3 regions of the Granulicatella sp. genome follow, and region 2 is predicted to be linked to each of the others. Evidence: predicted binding sites of a transcription regulator. Region 2 holds the regulator's gene; each other region holds the start of a gene.
The links. Region 2 encodes Rex, which represses fermentation and respiration genes when NADH is low (regulators of the CRP and FNR family bind a similar motif). Its sites were predicted from a motif close to TTGTGAANTANTTCACAA; they were not measured.

Region 1: a site for Rex is predicted at 2,897-2,914, ahead of adhE (bifunctional acetaldehyde-CoA/alcohol dehydrogenase). Genes of this name have one in related genera too.
Region 3: a site for Rex is predicted at 1,940-1,957, ahead of ACO5V7_RS02595 (glycerol dehydrogenase). Genes of this name have one in related genera too.

The regions. Positions count from the first base shown of each region.
Region 1 covers NZ_DBHISP010000001.1:158,962-163,809, reverse strand. Annotated here, with positions in the region: gene ACO5V7_RS00750 (GNAT family N-acetyltransferase) at 1-378, shown strand, start outside; gene ACO5V7_RS00745 (HesB/YadR/YfhF family protein) at 449-748, shown strand; gene tgt (tRNA guanosine(34) transglycosylase Tgt) at 860-2,005, shown strand; gene yajC (preprotein translocase subunit YajC) at 2,074-2,391, shown strand; gene ACO5V7_RS00730 (post-transcriptional regulator) at 2,395-2,670, shown strand; gene adhE (bifunctional acetaldehyde-CoA/alcohol dehydrogenase) at 2,934-4,848, shown strand, end outside.
Region 2 covers NZ_DBHISP010000014.1:23,830-28,677, reverse strand. Annotated here, with positions in the region: gene groL (chaperonin GroEL) at 1-1,151, opposite strand, end outside; gene ACO5V7_RS07380 (co-chaperone GroES) at 1,166-1,435, opposite strand; gene ACO5V7_RS07375 (hypothetical protein) at 1,587-1,850, shown strand; gene ACO5V7_RS07370 (DUF1310 family protein) at 1,925-2,314, opposite strand; gene ACO5V7_RS07365 (redox-sensing transcriptional repressor Rex) at 2,440-3,069, opposite strand; gene ACO5V7_RS07360 (ABC-F family ATP-binding cassette domain-containing protein) at 3,327-4,848, shown strand, end outside.
Region 3 covers NZ_DBHISP010000003.1:46,702-51,549, forward strand. Annotated here, with positions in the region: gene ACO5V7_RS02590 (SHIRT domain-containing protein) at 1-363, shown strand, start outside; gene ACO5V7_RS02595 (glycerol dehydrogenase) at 824-1,918, opposite strand; gene hpf (ribosome hibernation-promoting factor, HPF/YfiA family) at 2,330-2,872, shown strand; gene secA (preprotein translocase subunit SecA) at 3,062-4,848, shown strand, end outside.

The DNA of each region.
Region 1 (4,848 bases), on a different contig from region 2:
GATGTTTTGCCTTTATATGAAGCGGTAGAATGGACAAATTATACACAAAATCCATCAATGCTGAAAGAAGCTTACGGAAATTCTCTTCATATATTAGCAGCGTTTAATGAGGAAGGAATACTCGTTGGTGTATTGCGAGCCGTTGGAGATGGAGCGTCTATTCTCTTTATTCAAGACATTCTGGTAACTCCTGAGTATCAACACCAGGGAATTGGAACAAAATTGTTACAACAGACTCTAGAAAAATTCAAGAATGTGTATCAAATTCAACTATCAACGGATAATTCGATGAAGACAATCTCTTTTTATGAATCTAATGGGTTCACAAGTTTAACATCACTAAACTGTGTTTCTTTCATGTATACAGGTAATCAGTGAGCAAACTTTGCTAACTTTTTATAGTTTTATGTTAGAATGAGAGTGTAAATTAAAGGAAAGAGTGGATACAATGCAACTAACAATTGATAAAAAAGCACAAGCATGGTTTGAAGAAGAAATGGGTGTATCTAAAGAACGTGGTGTTCGTTTCCTGGGTAAAGTATATGGTTGCAGTCCGATTCATGAAGGCTTCTCTTTAGCTGTTGAAGTGGATGCTCCAAGTAATCCTTATGTGAGCGTTGAAGAAAATGGTATTACTTACTTTGTTGAAACTGGAGATGAATGGTTTTTCCAAGGACATAATTTAGAAGTAAGCTTTGATGAGAAATTGAAAGAGCCAAGCTACAATTATACAAAAATTGCCGATTAAGGTTGGTAGTAGAAAGGGAGTCATTAAGCACGTGACTCCCGTTTTTATTGGACATTTTTGCCTATGTAGAGTACAGTTAGATAGTTATGAAATGAAGAAAGGATTTATGTAATGACAGAACCTGCAGTAAAATATAGATTGATTAAAACAGAAAAACATACAGGCGCTCGTCTTGGAGAAATCATTACACCTCACGGTACTTTCCCAACACCGATGTTTATGCCGGTCGGAACACTAGCCACCGTGAAATCAATGTCTCCAGAAGAATTAGATGAAATGGGCGCTAATATCATTTTGAGTAACACCTATCATTTATGGTTACGTCCTGGTGCGGATATTGTAGATGAGGCTGGTAAACTCCATAACTTCATGAATTGGAAGAAAGGAATTCTAACTGATTCAGGTGGTTTCCAAGTATTTTCGTTAAGTGATATGCGTCGTATTGAAGAAGAAGGGGTTCATTTTAGAAATCATTTAAATGGATCTAAATTGTTCTTATCGCCTGAAATTTCAATTGATGTTCAAAATAAATTAGGTGCGGACATTATTATGAGTTTCGACGAATGTCCTGATTTTCATCATACACATGATTATGTGAAAGATTCGATTGCTCGTACCACTCGTTGGGCAGAGCGTGGATTAAAGGCGCATAAGTCACCAGACACGCAAGCATTATTTGGTATCTTACAAGGTGCAGGCTATAAAGATTTACGTATTGCTCATGCTAAAGACATGATTTCTCTTGATTTCCCAGGATATTCTATTGGAGGATTATCTGTTGGTGAAACAAAGCAAGAGATGAATGAAGTGTTGGATTACTTAACCCCACTGATTCCTTCTAATAAACCTCGCTATTTAATGGGAGTAGGTTCACCCGACTCATTAATCGATGGTGTAATTCGTGGAGTAGATATGTTTGACTGCGTATTACCAACACGTATTGCGCGTAACGGTACATGTATGACTAGTAGCGGACGTCTTGTAGTCAAAAATGCGAAATATGAACGTGATTTCCGTCCTTTAGATGAGAAATGTAATTGTTACACATGCCGTAACTATACACGTGCTTATATTCGTCATTTATTTAAAACAGATGAAACATTCGGATTACGCTTAACCAGTTATCATAACTTGTACTTCTTATTAAACTTAATGAAACAAGTTCGACAAGCGATTATGGATGATAACTTATTAGAGTTTAGAGAAGCGTTCTTTGAAGAGTATGGATTTAATAAAGAAAATGCTAGAAATTTCTAATGCTTATAGAAAAATCCGGTCATTTTTGTTAAAGTAAGACTATATATTTTAAGAAATGAGGAAAGATTATGGATCAAACAACATTATTAATTTTATACGTAGTAGTAGCGGGTGGAGCGTTCTGGTTCTTTGGACGTAAACAACGTCAAAGAGTTAAAGAGATGCAGAAAAGAATGGATGCCATTAAACCAGGTGATAGCGTTGTTACCATCGGAGGTTTACATGGTGTCATTGAAAATGTGAATAGTGAAAATCAAACGGTTGAATTAAACTGTGAAGGTGTTATTTTAGTATTCGAAAAACGCGCTATTCATCATGTCATCCCTACTGCAGCTCCAACAAATCTTGAAGTTCGTACGGAAGAAGTAGCAACTGAAGAAGAGTAGTCTATGAACAAGGAAAGTTTAAAAGATAGACATAAAACATGGTTCCATTATAAGGTAATGGAATTTAATGAACTTGGATATAAGACCATTTCAAAGGAAGATCTTTCCCATTATTTTGTGGACTATAAATGGAAGAAAAAAATTCCTGAAAATCTTTTTGAACAAATTTTTCAAATCAATCAGCTAAGTATTAATGAGTATTTTGATTTTGAGTCACTAGAGGCGCAAACAAATAAAGAAATAACATTAGAAGATATCAATCTTAGTGAATTGTTTTAAAGAAAGAAGCTGGCAAAAATGTCGGCTTCTTTCTTTTATAATTAAATGTAATGGTTTGCAAAATATTTTAGAGATAGTATTGATATTTTCGGAATTATAGATAGAATAAAAGTATAAGTTAGGACATTAAATTGAAAGGGAGATGAAAACAAATGAATATGTTTTCAAAAGAAAAATTTTTCTATGAAAACTATTTACAAACAATGTGAAATAGTGTACGATATAAATGTGATAAAATTAACAAGCACTGGGGGAAATCACAAGTGAGTGAAGAAAAAAACAACCAAGTACAACAAGAAATCGACTTATTAGTTGAGAAAGGATTAAAAGCTTTAGATGAATTTCGCTTGTTAAATCAAGAACAAGTGGACTACATTGTAGCCAAAGCATCAGTAGCTGCGTTAGACCAACACGGTGTATTAGCACAACATGCAATCGAAGAAACAGGGCGTGGAGTTTTCGAAGATAAAGCTACGAAAAACTTATTTGCCTGTGAACACGTGGTGCACAACATGCGCCACACTAAAACAGTTGGCGTTATTTCAGATGATGACGTAACTGGATTGACTTTAATTGCTGAACCTGTAGGGGTTATTTGTGGGATTACACCTACAACAAACCCAACTTCAACTGCAATTTTCAAAGCGTTAATCGCATTAAAAACACGGAACCCAATCGTGTTTGCATTCCATCCATCAGCTCAACAAAGTTCAGCACATGCAGCTCAAATCGTTCGCGATGCAGCAGTTGCAGCAGGAGCTCCTGAAAACTGTGTTCAATGGATCGAACATCCATCAATTGAAGCAACAAACGCTTTAATGAACCACGATGGTATTGCTACAATCTTAGCAACAGGTGGTAATGCAATGGTTAAAGCTGCGTACTCTTGCGGAAAACCAGCTCTTGGGGTTGGTGCAGGGAACGTTCCAGCTTATGTTGAAAAATCTGCTAACATTCGTCAAGCAGCTCACGATATCGTAATGAGTAAATCATTCGATAATGGTATGGTGTGTGCTTCTGAACAAGCAGCAATCATTGATAAAGAAATTTACGATGACTTTGTTGAAGAATTAAAGAGCTACCATACTTACTTCGTAAATAAAAAAGAAAAAGCATTATTAGAAGAATTCTGCTTCGGCGTGAAAGCAAACAGCAAAAACTGTGCTGGTGCTAAACTAAATGCGAACATCGTTGGTAAACCAGCTGCATGGATTGCTGAACAAGCAGGTTTCTCAGTTCCAGAAGGAACAAACATTCTTGCTGCAGAATGTAAAGAAGTTGGCGAAAAAGAGCCTTTAACTCGCGAAAAACTTTCTCCCGTCATTGCAGTACTTAAATCAGAATCACGTGAAGACGGTGTTGAAAAAGCACGTCAAATGGTTGAATTCCATGGTTTAGGACACTCAGCAGCAATTCATACTGAAGATGCTGAATTAGCTAAAGAATTTGGTCGCGTTGTTCGTGCAATTCGTGTCATTTGGAATGCTCCTTCTACTTTTGGTGGTATCGGGGATGTTTATAATGCATTTATCCCATCATTAACACTTGGTTGCGGTTCTTATGGACGTAATTCAGTTGGGGATAACGTAAGTGTTGTAAATCTATTAAATATCAAAAAAGTAGGGAGACGTAGAAATAACATGCAATGGTTTAAAGTTCCATCAAAAATCTATTTCGAACGCGATTCAATTCAATACTTACAAAAAATGAAAAATGTAAGCCGTGTAATGATTGTTACTGACCAAGCAATGGTTAAATTAGGATTCTTACAACGTGTTATTGAACAATTAGAATTACGTCCAAACAAAGTAATTTATGAAGTATTCTCAGATGTAGAACCAGATCCAGACATCACAACAGTAAACCGTGGTGCAGAAATCATGAAGAGCTTCGAGCCAGATACAATCGTCGCTCTTGGTGGTGGTTCTGTAATGGATGCTGCGAAAGTAATGTGGATGTTCTATGAACAACCACAAGTGGACTTCCGTGACTTAGTACAAAAATTCATGGATATCCGTAAACGTGCATTTAAATTCCCAGAATTAGGGGAACGTGCTAAATACGTTGGTATCCCAACTACATCTGGTACAGGTTCTGAAGTTACACCATTCGCGGTAATTTCAGATAAAGCAAACAACCGTAAATATCCATTAGCTGACTACTCACTAACACCAACAA
Region 2 (4,848 bases):
TCAGTAGCGGCTCCGACTTTAATCACGGCAACCCCACCTGATAATTTAGCAAGACGTTCATGTAATTTTTCACGGTCGAAATCACTTGTTGTATCTTGTGCTTGTGCGCGAATTAAAGCAACACGGTTCGCGATTAACTCTTTAGAACCTGCACCTTCCACGATTGTAGTACTGTCTTTAGAAACCACCACTTTACCTGCTGTCCCTAATTGCGCTAATGTTGCATCTTTTAATTCTAAGCCAAGGTCTTCTGTAATGACTTGGGCACCTGTTAACACAGCGATATCTTCTAACATCGCTTTACGACGGTCACCGAAACCTGGAGCTTTTACAGCTACCACGTTAAATGTTCCACGTAATTTGTTTAATACTAATGTTGGTAAAGCTTCACCATCCACGTCATCCGCGATAATTAATAACGCACGTCCTTGTTGAACGATTTGTTCTAATAATGGAATAACTTCTTGGATGTTTGAGACTTTCTTATCTGTGATTAAGATAAATGGATTATCTAAAGTCGCAATCATCTTGTCGTTATCAGTTACCATGTATTGTGATAAGTAACCACGGTCAAATTGCATTCCTTCTACAACATCTAATTCTGTTTCAATCCCTTTCGATTCTTCGATTGTGATAACGCCGTCGTTCCCCACTTTTTCCATAGCTTCAGCGATTAATTCACCGACTTCAGCTGAACCTGAAGAAATAGCCGCCACTTGTGCGATGGCTTCTTTTGATTCAACAGGACGAGAAATGCGGTGTAATTCTTCAACCGCTGCTTTTGTCGCAAGTTCAATCCCTCGACGGATGCCAACTGGGTTTGCGCCAGCCGTTACGTTTTTCAATCCTTCACGAACGATGGCTTGTGTTAAAACAGTCGCTGTTGTTGTACCGTCACCGGCAATATCATTTGTTTTTGAAGCCACTTCAGCTACGAGTTTTGCACCCATGTTTTCGAAGTGATCTTCTAATTCGATTTCTTTGGCGATTGTGACCCCATCATTTGTAATGAGTGGAGATCCGAATGCTTTTTCTAATACGACATTACGTCCTTTTGGTCCTAATGTTACTTTTACTGTGTTTGCTAAAACGTCCACACCACGAAGCATGGCACTTCTTGCGTCTTCTGCAAATTTAATATCTTTCACCATAATTGTATCCCCCTTTATTCAACAATTGCGATAATATCTTTTTCTTTCACGATGATATATTCTTGACCATCTAATTTTACTTCTGTTCCTGAATATTTTTCGAACACGACTTTATCGCCAACCGACACTTGACGGTCTTCAGAAGCAGTGAATTCGCTTGTTGCGATTACTTTTGCAAATTGTAATTTTTCTTGAGCAGTAGTTGGTAGAAATAATCCACCAGCCGTTTTCTCTTCTTGCTCCACCATTTGAATAACAACTCTATCTTTTAAAGGCTTTAACATATAAAATCCTCCTTACTCTTTTTTAGCACTCGAAAACAATGAGTGCTAACTCATAGTTTTATAATACTCATTTGGTCAGGAAAAATCAAGAATAAATACTTGCTTATTTTTCCAGAATTATGTAAGATTTTAACAAGAAAGGATGAACGCTATGCCTAGAAAAATTTTCTTTAGAAAGCTCTATTTTGAAATTGCACTAGCCATCTTCTTTATCTTTCTAGCAACTTCTCATTATCCTGGAAACGGATTTGACTTTATCACATTATTCTGCTGTCTATTTGCAACAACAAACATCGTAACAAGTATCAATATGCTTCGAACTTACAATGAATTAAAGAAACTTGCTAATATCATGGATAATTTCCAAACGGATGATGATTCTCTAGACGATAAAGATCCAGAAGAAAAGCACTAATCACTGCATCAATGCAATCGATTAGTGCTTTTTATGTTTTTTAAATCTTATTTTAGATAAAAAGCTCTTATTTCTTATGGCCTATTTTTTATCAAGTCTGAGACTTCCTTTGAATATCCCGTTGAAGAATGTTTGAACTGACCTGTATCCAAGCTTTTAGTCAGACTAAAACTCACGCTTAATTTCTTATTGGAGTTTAAGTATATTTTAAAGTGAATTCCTCCCATAGGGTTATGCTGAATAGACTCAACATCAATTTCATAGGACTGAATAACTCCGCCTTCTTCCAACGCTTTTTTATCTAAGTCTTTTAATTGATTTTCAATAGATTCTCTCACCTGCGTACTTTGAACTAAAGTGACCATTTCATGCTTCTTCACTAGATTCAACGTTACAAATCCGCCGATGATTAACGCTATTACTGCAACGACCCCTAGCATTCCACTACTGAATTTCTTCATCATTTTCTTCAGCCCCCTAATGCATTTAAAGGTTCTACTTGTTTTGTATAGTATATCATGAATTTTTGCATTTCTGAATACTCTTATTTTATACAAAAAAGGCACCCTTTACGGATGCCTTTCAAAAATTATTTTTGATTGTCGAGGAAATAGATTAGAGTTTGAAGCTCGTTTGTTAAGTCAACGTTTTGAACTCGAACGTTTTCTGGAGCGTTTAATCGAATTGGTGTGAAGTTTAAAATGCCTCGAACATTTGCTTCTACAATACGATCGGCTGTATCTTGCGCTACATCTTGAGGAACGGTTAGAATCGCTACTTGAATTTGTTGAACTTTTAATTGCTCAATCATTTCATCCATGCTATAGACTGGAACTCCTGTTTGAATCGTTCCGACGATATCAGGGTTCACATCGAATGCTGCACTGATGCGAACATTGTTGCTTTGGTGGAAATTGTAGTTTAGTAACGCTTGTCCTAATTTACCAACGCCGACTAAAGCTACATTTGTTAAGCGATCTTGGTTTAATGTATGACTGAAGAATTCCAATAAGTATTCTACATCATATCCATATCCACGTTTTCCTAAAGCTCCAAAATAAGAAAAATCACGACGAATCGTTGCGCTATCTACTTTTACAGCTTCACTTAACTCTGTTGACGAAATACGACGTTTTCCTGCATCATGCAAGAAACGTAAATAACGATGATAAATGGCCAAACGTTTTGCGGTTGCACGTGGCACTTCGATTTCTTTCATTTCTTTATACTCTTTCATATCTAAGACTCCTTTTCTTTTACATCCATGCGTATTCTATCACAACGATATGAATTTTCACAAATACTTTGTTTGCTCCTCACTTACTCCTATATAATTTGCTTATATACAGCAAGGCTTGTACTTTTTTATTCACAACCTCTTAATTGTGAATGTGAACGCAAACTCGAACGCATTTCAATATTGTCCACCTCTTTTTTATGATAAAATGAGATGAATACTCACTGAAAGGACCTATCATGATACTACTACAAGGACAAGGACTCGCTCGAACTTTTGCAGATGAAGTCCTATTTGAAAATATTACGATTCATATTCAAGAAAATTCGCGGATTGCCATCGTTGGGCGTAATGGTACTGGAAAATCAACGCTCTTAAAAATGTTGGCGGGTATCGAAGAACCTTCAATGGGAAGTGTCTCAAAGAAAAAAGACCTATCCATCGGTTACTTAGACCAATATGCGGCCATCGATTCAACGAAAACCGTCTGGGAAGAGATGATTCATCTCTTCGAAGACGTAGAAACTTTGAAGAAACAAGCGCAAAAAGCAGCTGAGCAACTCGGTGACCCTGACCTTCTAGGAGACCCTACGGCATACGAACTCGCCTTAAAACGCTATGACCAACTACAAGAAGAACTGAACCAAAAGAACGCGTATGGATACGAATCTGAAATCCGTACTGTCCTTCATGGATTCCGTTTCTATCCAGAAGACTACGACCAACCGATTCAATCGCTCTCTGGAGGGCAACGTACTCGGTTAGCTTTAGCTCGGATTTTATTAGAGAAACACGATTTACTGATTTTAGACGAACCGACGAACCACCTGGATATTGAAACCTTAACATGGTTAGAGGATTATTTACGCTCTTCCAATTGCGCTCTTGTGATCGTATCCCACGACCAATATTTCTTAGACCGTGTATGTAATGAGGTTTACGAAATCAGCCATAAAGCCTGTGAATATTACAAGGGAAACTACTCACACTACTTAGAAGAACGCGAACAACGCTATTTACTCAAGCAAAAAGCCTACGAAAAGCAACAACAAGAAATTCACGACTTAGAAGAATTCATCGCAAAAAACTTGGTGCGCGCCTCAACCACAAAACGCGCGCAATCCCGTCGTAAAAAATTAGAGAAAATGGAACGATTGGAGAAACCAAAAGGCGATCAGCGCTCTGCTCGATTTGAATTTACCGTGGAACGCGAATCCGGAAACCAAGTATTACAAGTAAACGATGCTTATATCGGTTACGACCACGAAGCCTTGAGCGGTCCGATTTCCTTCCAACTTCGCAAGCGTGAAGCCATTGCTATTGTGGGGCCAAATGGAATTGGGAAATCAACTCTCTTGAAGTCGATTACAGGTGAACTTCCTTTAATCAAAGGATCGATTGACTTAGGAGCTGGCGTCCAAGTTGGTTACTATGACCAAAACTTGGCTGGCCTTTCCTCGAATCAAACGGTTCTAGAGGAACTTTGGTCTCGTCATTCAACTATGCCCGAAAAAGATGTGCGTTCGATTCTCGGAAGCTTCCTATTCTCCGGAAGTGACGTTGAAAAAACAACTGCACAACTAAGCGGGGGTGAAAAAGCCCGACTAGCCCTTTGCAAATTGTCACTGGAACATGATAATTTCCTACTGCTCGACGAACCAACGAACCACTTGGATATCGATAGTAAAGAAGTATTGGAGGATGCTCTCATCGACTACGATGGTACGATTTGTTTTGTATCCCATGACCGTTTCTTTATCA
Region 3 (4,848 bases), on a different contig from region 2:
GACATGAATAAATATGTTACGACAGATAAAGTACAGGCAATCCATCCAAGTGAAACGAAAATTGAGGATCCAGTATTAGATGGTGTGTGGACGTTCCAAGGTTATGATGAAGAAACAAAAATAATCAATAAAGCAGATGTAAGTTTTATTGGAGAATGGACTTTTGAGAAGAGAACAGCATCAACTACGCAGGAGAGCACGACACAGGAAACAACAGAGGAACTGTCTCAAGAAACGACGGTTAATAATCCACCTAAAGATGAAGAGTTGCCTAATACGGGGACAGCATCTTCGTTAATAGGAGTAGGGAGTGCTTTGATGTTATCTGGTATGGCAATCGTTAAATTAAAGAAAAAGGAATAAAATCTTATATTCAAATAGATTTGGTAGACAGTATCATATTTTTTATAAAATGAATATGAAGGGAATTAAGCGATGGTTTGTTGCTTAATTCCTTTTTTATGAAGTAAATAGGATGTGACACTAACTTTAAGATACAGAGTGGAGCTTTTCTTAAACCTAGTACTTATTAGAATGAAAGTATTGTAGAGTTAGATTGATTATAAAAGTATCAGAATTCAAATGAAAAGTGTCATTGTATCAAAATAGTCAGATTAATAGATGATGTTTATACAACCGGCGCAACAATCCACCTTGCCGCAAAAGCATTAATGGAAACAGGAGTTGAAGAAGTAGAATCTCTGACATTATTTAGATAAAAAAGTGTATCATGCATGATACGTATCATACATGATACAAAACCGATCGATAAAACAGTCCAAGCAGATTTCTGCTTGGGCTGTTGGATTCTACCTAGTCATTTTTAGAATCTTGTAGTGACATATTGGTCAAGAGCGAGGAGAGCATTTGCGACATCTTCGGCAGTATAGTCAACAACCATTTGGTGGATGGTTTCGCCTTCTTGTGTTGCAAGAGATCCAATCTTGAGTAAGTCTTCATATGGCACAGAATCCAATTTCACTTCTTTCAGCGTTGTTGGTAAGCCGAGTGCTTTGTAGAAAGTGATGTATTTATCGAGTTCTTCTTTTGGACGATTTTCTAATAATAGTTGTGTTAATGTACCATAAGCGACTTTTTCACCGTGAGTAAGAGAATGAATATCTCCATGAATTGCAGTGAATCCGTTATGGATGGCATGAGCAGCTGCTAGACCAGCAGATTCAAAACCGATACCGCTGAGTAGTGTGTTGGCTTCGATAACGGCTTCTAAAGCTGGAGTAACTACTTTTGCATTTGCCGCAGCTACAGCTTGTAGACCATTTTCGAATAAAGTACTTTCGCAGACGCGAGCGATAGCTGCTGCCGCAATCGTTGACATTTGACCGACCATTGTGCCTCCTTGTGCTTCAATGACTGCACGAGCCTCAACCCAAGTAGCAAGCGCATCAGCAATTCCTGAGATTAATAAACGAACTGGAGCATTGGCAATGACTTTTGTATCGACTAATACTAATTCTGGATTTTTCTTGTAGAAACGATAGCGTTTAAACATGCCTTCTGCTGAATAAATAACAGAGAGGGCAGAAGTTGGAGCATCCGTTGAAGCAATTGTTGGTAAAATCGCTACCGGACAATTTGAATCATCCGCAATCGCTTTGGCTGTATCGATAGATTTACCACCGCCTAAGCCGATGACAACATTCAATTGATGTTCCTTCACGACTTCAGCAACGCGGCGCACTTCATCATTGGTGGCTTCACCATGGAAGATTTCACGATGAACAAATGCGCCTTCTTTCACGAGGTTTTCTTCCAGTTCTTTACCGACTAAATCATAAACGATAGGGTCGCAAAGAAGGAGATGTCGATCCCCTAGAGCCAACACGTGAGAAAGACCAGTTTTAAGAACATCTTTCCCTTGAACATAACGAGACGGACTAGCAAATACTTTTTCCATAAGTATAACTCCTTCATTTTTTTGTTTACAATTTCACTATATCGTTGAGAACGATTTCTGTCAATGGAGATTCTGTGTAGTTTTAACTAGGAATCTGAGACTTTCTAGAAAGGGGAAAATCATTACTGGGGATGAGGAGAATTTTGGGATAGGCGATTCTTGTTGGGAATGATTCTAATTTTCAATTCTTTATGATTTTTCATCTAATGAAAACAAAATATATCCTAAGAAAAGTCCTCAAAAAGACTGTTTTTCCTTAACAATTCTTAATGAAAGAATTGTTGAAAACGGTTGTAAAAGCCCTATTCATGCTTTATAATAAAACTATAGAAATCAAACGAAGCAATTCCTAAGAGTGGTCCTTAGGATATTTCTTCAAATCTGGTTTTCCAGATGAAAGGGGAGAGTATTATGTTTAAATATAATATCCGTGGAGAAAATATTGAGGTCACAGAAGCGATTCGTCAATACGCAGAAAAGAAAATTAGCAAACTTGAAAAGTATTTTACTGACGTAGCTAATGCGACTGCATACGTTAACTTGAAAGTCTACACTGAAAAGACTGCAAAAGTTGAGGTAACAATTCCACTTCCTTATTTAGTTCTACGCGCTGAGGAAACTTCAATTGATTTATATGGAAGCATTGACTTAGTAGTAGACAAACTGGAAAGACAAGTTCGTAAGCATAAAACAAAAATCAATCGTAAATCTCGTGAAAAAGGATTCGATATTGTGTTACCAACGCTTCCAGAAGCTCCAGAAGAAGAGGAAACAGGATTAGAAATCGTTCGTACGAAACGAATTGATTTAAAACCAATGGATAGTGAAGAAGCTGTACTACAAATGAATATGTTGGGACATAATTTCTTTATCTATCAAGATGCTGAAACGAACGAAACAAACATTGTTTACCGTCGTAAAGATGGAAAATATGGTTTGATTGAAACAAATTAATAAAAAAATCAGGTGACTTTGAAAAAAGTCACCTTTTTTTGCTTTCTTAATTAGCTAAACAATGGTAAAATAAACAAGATGCAATAGGTATAGGTACCAATTTGTAGGACTTTATGAGTTTTAAAATATTCACCATCTACATACTTCAAGATAAGGACGATGGATGAGGATAAAAAAGGAGTTAATTAAATGGCAAATTTTTTGAGACAGTTAGTTGAAAATGATAAGCGCGAATTACGCCGTTTAGGGAAATTAGCGGACAAAGTAATTGCGTTAGAATCTCAAATGGCTGCATTAGAAGATGCTGATTTTCCAGTGAAAACTGAAGAATTTAAGGAGAGATATGCTAAAGGGGAAACTTTAGATGCTCTTATTCCTGAAGCTTTTGCGCTTGTTCGTGAAGGGGCAAAACGTGTTCTTGGATTATTCCCATATAAAGTTCAAATCATGGGTGGAATCACACTTCATGATGGGAACATTGCAGAGATGCGTACTGGGGAAGGGAAAACTTTAACAGCGACAATGCCAGTATATTTAAATGCACTATCTGGTGAAGGTGTCCATGTTGTTACTGTTAACGAATATTTAGCAAGTCGTGACGCTCGTGAGATGGGTGAATTATATAATTTCTTAGGATTAACTGTAGGATTGAACTTAACAGGCATGTCCTCAGAAGAAAAACGTGCCGCTTATGCTGCAGATATCACATATAGTACAAACAGTGAACTAGGATTTGACTATCTACGTGATAACATGGTGGTTTATAAATCCCAAATGGTACAACGTTCATTAAACTACGCAGTTGTCGATGAGACAGACTCAATCTTAATTGACGAAGCGCGTACACCATTAATTATTTCAGGACAAGCTGAAAAATCAACTGTGTTATATCAACGTGCAGATATGTTTGTTAAAGGGTTGAAAGAGGAAGAAGACTACACAATCGACTTAACTTCTAAAACAATCTCATTAACAGACGAAGGGATTAATAAAGCGGAACAAACATTCCGATTACCAAACCTTTATGATGTCGATAACTCAGCGCTTGTTCATCATATTGACCAAGCTTTACGTGCGAACTACATTATGTTACGCGACATCGACTATGTGGTGGATGAAGGTAAAGTTAAAATCGTTGATGGATTTACGGGACGTATCATGGAAGGGCGTCGTTACTCAGATGGCCTTCACCAAGCGATTGAAGCTAAAGAAGGCGTTGAAGTTGAAAACGAATCTAAGACAATGGCAACAATCACTTACCAAAATTACTTCCGTATGTATCGTAAATTGTCAGGAATGACAGGAACTGCTAAAACGGAAGAAGAAGAATTCAGAGAAATCTACAACATGAACGTTATTGCGATTCCAACAAACCGACCAATTCAGCGTATTGACGGACAAGACTTAATTTATCCATCTCTACGTAGTAAATTTAGAGCGGTTGTTAAAGACATTAAACAACGTCATGAAGTTGGACAACCTATCCTTGTGGGGACTGTTGCGGTTGAAACAAGTGAATTGATTTCGAACTTACTTCGCGCAGAAGGAATTCCTCACGAAGTCCTAAATGCGAAAAACCACTTTAAAGAAGCAGAAATTATCATGTCAGCTGGTCAACGTGGTGCGGTTACGATTGCAACAAACATGGCCGGACGTGGTACTGACATTAAGCTTGGTAAAGGTGTAAAAGAACTAGGTGGACTTTGTGTAATCGGTACAGAACGTCACGAAAGCCGTCGTATTGATAACCAATTACGTGGACGTAGTGGACGTCAAGGGGATCCAGGTGCTACACAATTCTACCTTTCATTAGAAGACGACTTAATGAAACGTTTCGGTGGAGAAAAGATGCAAGCTATCTGGGAACGTCTAAACTTAACAGATGAAGAGGATGATAACTTCATCCAAAGTAAGATGTTAACCAAACAAGTGGAGTCTTCACAAAAACGTGTTGAAGGAAATAACTACGATACACG